Regions from separate parts of the Sphingomonas sp. CFBP 13728 genome, predicted to be linked through region 2. Evidence: riboswitches for the same ligand, from Rfam matches in the RefSeq annotation. Region 2 holds a riboswitch; each other region holds the start of a gene.
The links. Region 2 has a riboswitch for cobalamin ahead of cobW (cobalamin biosynthesis protein CobW). Riboswitches for the same ligand answer to the same signal wherever they lie in the genome.

Region 1 (2,258 bases), 140 kb from region 2:
CATTTCGCCGAGCACGATCAGATCGGGCGCGTCCGCAACGACGGCCGCGCCCGCGTTGATCGCGGCGAGACATTCCTCCTCCGACATCGCCGGGGCGACGGTGAAATCGATAGTCGGCCGGTCGAGGTCGAGCGGGACGACTCTGAGATCGAGCCCCGCCGCGCGCGACAGTGCGTTGATCGCCGCGCCGCCATGTTCGAAATTGGCCACCATCTGCGCGGTGACGGAGGCCGGAAACGCACTGACGCCGCGGTCAACGATGCCGTGATTACCCGCGAAGATCACCACCCGGCCGCGATCGAGCCGCGGGCGTTCGTGGCCCTGCCAGCCGGCCATGAAGACGGCAATATCTTCCAACCGCCCGAGCGAACCCGGCGGTTTGGTCAATTGCCCCTGACGCGACACCGCCGCCGATCGAGCGGCTTCGTCCGGCTGCGGCAACGCGCGCAAGGATGACAGAAATGCCCCGGCCGTCGGAAAAAACGTCATTCCACGACGAACCCGGCAGGCGGCGTGCGCGTGATGAAGTGGCCCTTCACCCCCTGCGGCCATTGCTTGAACGGCACCTGCCCGAACGCGCTCTCGCCGTAGAGCCGCGCGTAATCGAGGATCGCGCGCGCGGCGTCTTCGGTGGGCTCGAACCGGCCGAGCACATAGCCGACCTTAGCAGGTGCGCGCAGATGGATCGTGCAGAAATCCTGGCAGGCGAACAGACACGGCATCTCCTGCACAGCGACGTCGGCATAGGCCGGGTCGCTCGCCTGAACCGCCTTCAGTGCGCTGACGAGCCGTGCGCCGCCGCGCTGGCCCTGCTCGTCGTCGCGGGCATCGGTGGAATGGCGACACGTGTTGCACGCGACCACCGCGACGCCGTCTTCGACCGGCTTCAGCATGTCCGACCTCGGACGATCTCAAAATGATGTGAACTTGGCATAGAAACCCCTTCGGACAGTCGATCCCGCACCACGCGAAGGGCGAAGGCGCATGCCTCCAGCCTCCGCGCGACGCGAAGCGATGTCGTCGCTCGGGGTGTTACCCGTCCGTTCGGCGCACCCTGGCCGGACGAAAGACGACCGCGACGGGCAGGTCTCCTGGCTCGCGGGTCAACGCCGTCCGCACCGCCTTCTCGGGAACATCCCAATGGCATGAGGCACGATGGCTCGCCGCGTACAGTTGCAAGGGCAGCCGGGTGTTTCCCGTTCCCATTTTCATCCCCCTCCGCGCGAGCATCGGGGGAACCTGTCGCGGAGGGAGCGATAGGCGGGAGGAAGACACGGCGCAAGACACGGCTACGTCGGTTAGAAGTCCGCCAGCCGTCCCCACGCCCTCCCGTCATCCTGACGAAAGTCAGGACCCAGGGTAACGGGCGGTGGCCTTCGTGGCTCTGGATCCTGACTTTCGTCAGGATGACGGACGGTGGTTGTTTTGGGCCGCACAGTACGGAGCCGCCTAGAACTCCACCCCCGCCTGCGCCTTCACTCCCGACCGGAACGGATGCTTCACCTGCGTCATCTCGGTTACAAGGTCCGCCATCTCGATCAGCGCGTCCGGCGCGTTCCGCCCGGTCGCCACGACATGTGTCATCTCGGGCTTCGCGGCCAAAACCGCAAGAACCTCGTCGACCGGCAGATACTCATACCGCAACACGATGTTCAGCTCGTCCGCCACCACCATCGCATAGGACGGATCCGCAACCATCCGCTTCACCTCGTCCCAAGCCTCCCGCGCCACCGCGATATCGCGCGCGCGATCCTGCGTGTCCCAGGTGAACCCCTCCCCCATCGGCTTGAACTCGCACAGCGCGGGGAACGCGTCGAACACCGCCTTCTCACCGGTCGTCATCGCGCCCTTGACGAACTGCACCACGCCGACCTTCCGCCCATGCCCGATCATCCGCACCGCCATGCCGAACGCGGCGGTCGACTTGCCCTTGCCCTTGCCGGTGTGGACGATGATCAGCCCCTTTTCGATCGTCTTGCTGGCGACAATCTTATCGTGGACCTCCTTGCGCTTGGCGCTCTTGGCATTCTGTTCTTCGTCGGTCCGCATGATTAAGTCCTCTCGTGCACCCGATGGCGGATCGCGCCGCGCGGCGCTAGAGCGACCGACATGCTCCGCATCACCGACCTCAAGCTGCCGCTCAACCACGCTGACGAAGCGCTCCCCGCCGCAATCCGCGACCGCCTGCGCGTCACCCCGCGCGACCTGATCCGCTACACCATCGCGAGACGCGCGCACGATGCCCGCGACAAGATGGA
Region 2 (2,258 bases):
ACCGCTGATGCTGGGCACCGCGCTGCTCGCCTGGGGCCTGGGTCTGCGCCACGCGGTGGATGCGGATCACATCGCCGCGATCGACAACGTGACGCGCAAGCTCATGCAGGACGGCCAGCGCCCGATCGCGGTCGGCTTCTGGTTCGCGATCGGTCATTCGGGGATCGTGCTGATCGCCGCTGTCGCGATCGCGCTCACCGCCAGCGCGCTGTCGCAGTTCGAGGCGTTCAAACAGGTCGGCGGCGTCATCGCGACCGTCATTTCCGCCGTCTTCCTGTTCACGATCGCGGCGATGAACCTGATCATCCTGCGATCGGTCTGGCGGACCTTCGGCCACGTCCGCGGCGGCGGCACCTATGTCGAGGAGGATCTCGACCTGCTGCTCGGCAACCGCGGCCTGCTCGCACGGCTGTTCCGGCCGATGTTCCGGCTGGTCACGCGGAGCTGGCACATGGCGCCGCTCGGCTTCCTCTTCGGGCTGGGCTTCGACACCGCCACCGAGGTTGCGATCCTCGGCCTCTCCGCCAGCCAGGCCGCCGACGGCCTGTCGATCGGCACCGTGCTCGTGCTGCCGGTGCTGTTCGCGACCGGTATGGCGCTGGTCGATACCGCGGACGGGGTCGTCATGCTCGGCGCGTATGAATGGGCGTTCGTGAAGCCGATCCGCAAACTCTATTACAACATCACCATCACGCTGATCTCGGCGATCGTCGCGATCGCGATCGGCGGGATCGAGACGCTCGCGCTGCTCGGATCGAAGCTGGGGCTGACCGGCGGCATCTGGGATCTGGCGGAGGCGCTCGGCGAGAACTTCAACGGCCTCGGCTTCGCGATCATCGGGCTGTTCGTGCTCTGCTGGGTGCTGAGCTTCGCGATCTACCGCTGGAAACGCTTCGACGAGATCGAAGTCGTGCACGGATAGCTGGCGGCGTGCCGGAAAGTCCGTTAGGTCGCCTTCGTGAGGGTCGGTTGCACCGAACCTCGTTGATCGCGCCGGTGCCCTTCGGGGCTTGAATGGGAATGCGGTGCGGAAGGGGTTCGCTCCTCCAATGCCGCGGCTGTCCCTGCAACTGTAAGCGGTGAGCGACACGCACGCGCCCTTCATGGGCAGCCACTGGGCCGACGGCCTGGGAAGGTGTGCGAGGAGCTTCGACCCGCGAGCCAGGAGACCTGCCAGCGCAACGGTCGCTCTTGCCACGATCCAGGGGGTGATCTTGGCACGGTTCTCCGTCTGAGCGACGAACACGTCCGACCGAAAGGCCGTGCGTGCGTGTGCTTCAGACGTCGAGGAAATAATCATGTCCGATCTTTCAAAGGTCCCCGTCACCATCGTCACCGGCTTCCTGGGCGCCGGCAAGACGACGCTCATCAGCCATCTTATCCGCAACGCAGGCGGGAGGCGCCTCGCGGTCGTGGTCAACGAATTCGGCACGCTCGGCATCGATGGCGACATCCTCAAGGGCTGCGCGATCCCCGATTGTCCGGCCGAGAACGTCGTGGAGCTGGCGAACGGCTGCATCTGCTGCACCGTGGCAGACGACTTCATCCCGACCGTCGAGACGTTGCTCGCGCTAAACCCGCGCCCCGATCACATCCTGATCGAGACGTCCGGCCTCGCGCTCCCGAAGCCGCTGCTGAAGGCGTTCGACTGGCCCGCGATCCGCTCGCGCATCACCGTCGACGGCGTGATCGCGCTGGCCGATGCTGAGGCGGTCGCCGCAGGTCGTTTCGCGCCTGACGTCGCTGCGCTCGATGCCCAACGCGCCGCCGACCCCAGCGTCGATCACGAGACGCCCTTGTCTGAGGTGTTCGAGGACCAGCTCGCTTGCGCCGATCTCGTGCTGCTAACCAAGATCGACCTCGCCGGCCCCGATGGCGTCGCCAAGGCGCGCGCGGTCATCGCCGCGGAGTCCGCACGGCCGCTCCCGGTGATCGACCTCACTGACGGCATCATCGACCCCCGCGTGATCCTCGGCCTCAACGCCGCCGCCGAGGACGACATCGCCAGCCGCCCCTCGCATCACGATGGCGAGGACGATCACGAGCATGACGATTTCGACAGCGTCGTCGTCGAGCTTGGCGAGATCGCCGACCCCGCCGATCTGACCGCGAAGATCGAAGCCCTCGCCCGCAGCGCCGACATCCTCCGCGTAAAGGGGTACGCCGCCGTCACCGGCAAGCCGATGCGCCTGCTCGTCCAGGCAGTAGGCGCGCGCGTCCGTACGCAATACGACCGCCCATGGCGCGCAGGCGAACCG
Region 3 (2,258 bases), 1.2 Mb from region 2:
GTCGTTGCGGATGCCGCCGGTGATCGTGAGGATGTCGAGCGGCTTGACGATCACCTGGCCGTAGACGCTGGTGATGCCGGTGTCCGCGAAGGTGAAGCCGTCGTTGAAGCGGCTGTTCTCGCGTTCGACGCCTGCGACGACGCGGACCTGATCAATCGGACGGAAGTCGCCCTGATACTCGTAGCGCTCGCTACGGCCACGGCCAATGAACGATATGTCGCCACCGGGCTTGGTGAAATTGTCGCGGTTGATGTCGGCGATCGTGAACGCCACGCGGTTGTTGAACCGACCGTCGGCGAGGTTCGCATGTAGGCCAGCATAGCCGTACAGCTCCTGCGTGGTGCCGTAGGCAAGGCTGTCCGCGACCACGAACGTCTTCGGGTCGAAACCGTCGTCGATCTCGACACGGCTGTCCGCGAAATAGCCGCGCAGGTCGAGGCCGATGCCCGGCGCGAACTCGACGCTGACCCGCCCGGTTGCGCCATATTGGCGATAGCCGTCGCGCTCGGTGCCGCTGGCTGCGGACGAGATACCGTCGGTGCGCAGATATCCGCCGGTCAGCGATCCGGACACCGGCCCCGACTTGCCCGACACGCCCGCGCTCGCGAACACGCTGTCGGCATAGCCGTACTCGGCGTTGGCGCGCGCTTGGACGCCTTCGGTCGGCGCGGCGGTAATGATGTTGACGACGCCGCCGATCGCCTGGCTGCCCCAAGGCACCGAGTTCGGGCCGCGCAGAATCTCGATCCGCTCGACCGAGCTCGACAGGAGATTGCCGAAGTTGAAGCCGCCGCCGGTCGACGACGGATCGTTGACGCGCACGCCGTCGATCACAACGAGCGTCTGGTCCGCCTCGGCACCGCGGATGCGGACGCTGGTCAGCGCGCCGACCGTGCCGTTGCGCGTGACCGTAACGCCCGGCGTGGTCGCGAGCAGGTCGGATACGACGGTGGTCTGGCGGCGCTCGATCTCTGCGCGGTCGATCACGGTCACGGCTTGGCCGATCTCGCTCAGCGGTTGCGCAGCGCGGGTCGCGGTGACGACGAGCTCGGGGGCATCGGGGTCGGGAATGTCCTGTGCGTAGGCGGGCGCGGCGATCGCCGCGGCACTCAGGAGAAGGAAGAATTTCGTCATCGGCTGCGTCCTAAACGGAACCGCCAGCGACCATTCGCCGGGCGGCCAGACGTCTCTCGCTCGAGGAAACCCGGCTATACCGGAGCACTCGTCCGCACCGGACACCCGCCCGCGCAGTGGATCGACCGTGACAGGCAGGTCTCCTGGCTTCCGGGTCGCCGCGCCCACCCCGCCTTCCCAAGTCGAAACCCAGTGGCATATCGGGGTGGCCGCTATCCGGTCACAGTTGCGGGTACAGCGCCGGTCTTGCGGACATATCCGCGCACCGACTTCCCTTTTGATCCCGTCGCCGGGAACCCTTCACGAGTGCGGCATTAGTCGTGCGCCAGACACGGGTCAACGCGGGGCCTATCCCGACCCCGCCAAGAGAAGTCGCATTGCTAGGGTAGGCGCGCTGACCGGCTATCGCACCACCCCGGCGGAGGCCGGGGCCCAATTGGGGAGCGGCGATAACGGAGCGCGGTGGGTCGTTATTGCCACCTTTCCAATTGGGCCCCGGCCTCCGCCGGGGTGGTGGTTCTTACCAAACGAAACGCTCCCCGACATTGCTCTCTCGCGAAGGCGGGATCCCAGTCTGGGTCCCCGCCTTCGCGGGGAAACATGCTGTCTTCGTTTTCCTTGGCAGGGAGCATATCACCGAAGCCCGTAGCGCAGCCCCACCCAGATCGTTCGCGGCGTGGCGCGCTCGACGATGTTCGCGCCGCTGATCCCTGCCTCGACGCGCTCGTTGAACAAATTCTCCCCGCGCACCTCGGCGACCAGCGAGCGCAGGATCGGCAACGCCGCATACGCGTCCAGCGTCGTCGCCGGATCGAGCACCCGCGTGTTCTGGTCGTCATCGAACTGCCGGCCAATATGCCGCACCGTCAGCGACAGCGCCGCCGCGTCGTGTCGCCAGTCGATCGTCCCCGACACCTGGTCGCGCGGGGTCTGCGCCGGACGCAAACCGTCCAGAGCAGCCGTAATCCCCGACCCCTCGACCTTCGAATTCGTGTGCGACCACGATGCCTGCAGGCCCAACGGACCCGGGCGATACGACGCATCCAGCTCGAACCCATGCGCGCGGATCGCGTCGAGGTTCTGGCGAACGCGGTAGGTCGTCACCCCCGGCAACACCTGCGGCG

Region 1: it holds a riboswitch for cobalamin, as region 2 does, so the genes downstream of both, IFT67_RS00455 (DUF1636 domain-containing protein) here and cobW (cobalamin biosynthesis protein CobW) in region 2, are expected to answer to the same signal.
Region 3: it holds a riboswitch for cobalamin, as region 2 does, so the genes downstream of both, IFT67_RS06735 (TonB-dependent receptor plug domain-containing protein) here and cobW (cobalamin biosynthesis protein CobW) in region 2, are expected to answer to the same signal.

Annotation. Positions count from the first base shown of each region.
Region 1 is NZ_JACYUS010000001.1:113,416-115,673, reverse strand. Features, by position in the region: gene cobT (nicotinate-nucleotide--dimethylbenzimidazole phosphoribosyltransferase) at 1-489, opposite strand, end outside; gene IFT67_RS00455 (DUF1636 domain-containing protein) at 486-893, opposite strand; cobalamin riboswitch at 1,065-1,258, opposite strand; gene cobO (cob(I)yrinic acid a,c-diamide adenosyltransferase) at 1,450-2,049, opposite strand; gene IFT67_RS00445 (NAD(P)/FAD-dependent oxidoreductase) at 2,110-2,258, shown strand, end outside.
Region 2 is NZ_JACYUS010000001.1:255,913-258,170, reverse strand. Features, by position in the region: gene IFT67_RS01105 (HoxN/HupN/NixA family nickel/cobalt transporter) at 1-922, shown strand, start outside; cobalamin riboswitch at 978-1,192, shown strand; gene cobW (cobalamin biosynthesis protein CobW) at 1,299-2,258, shown strand, end outside.
Region 3 is NZ_JACYUS010000001.1:1,495,366-1,497,623, forward strand. Features, by position in the region: gene IFT67_RS06735 (TonB-dependent receptor plug domain-containing protein) at 1-1,134, opposite strand, end outside; cobalamin riboswitch at 1,251-1,450, opposite strand; gene IFT67_RS06740 (TonB-dependent receptor) at 1,768-2,258, opposite strand, start outside.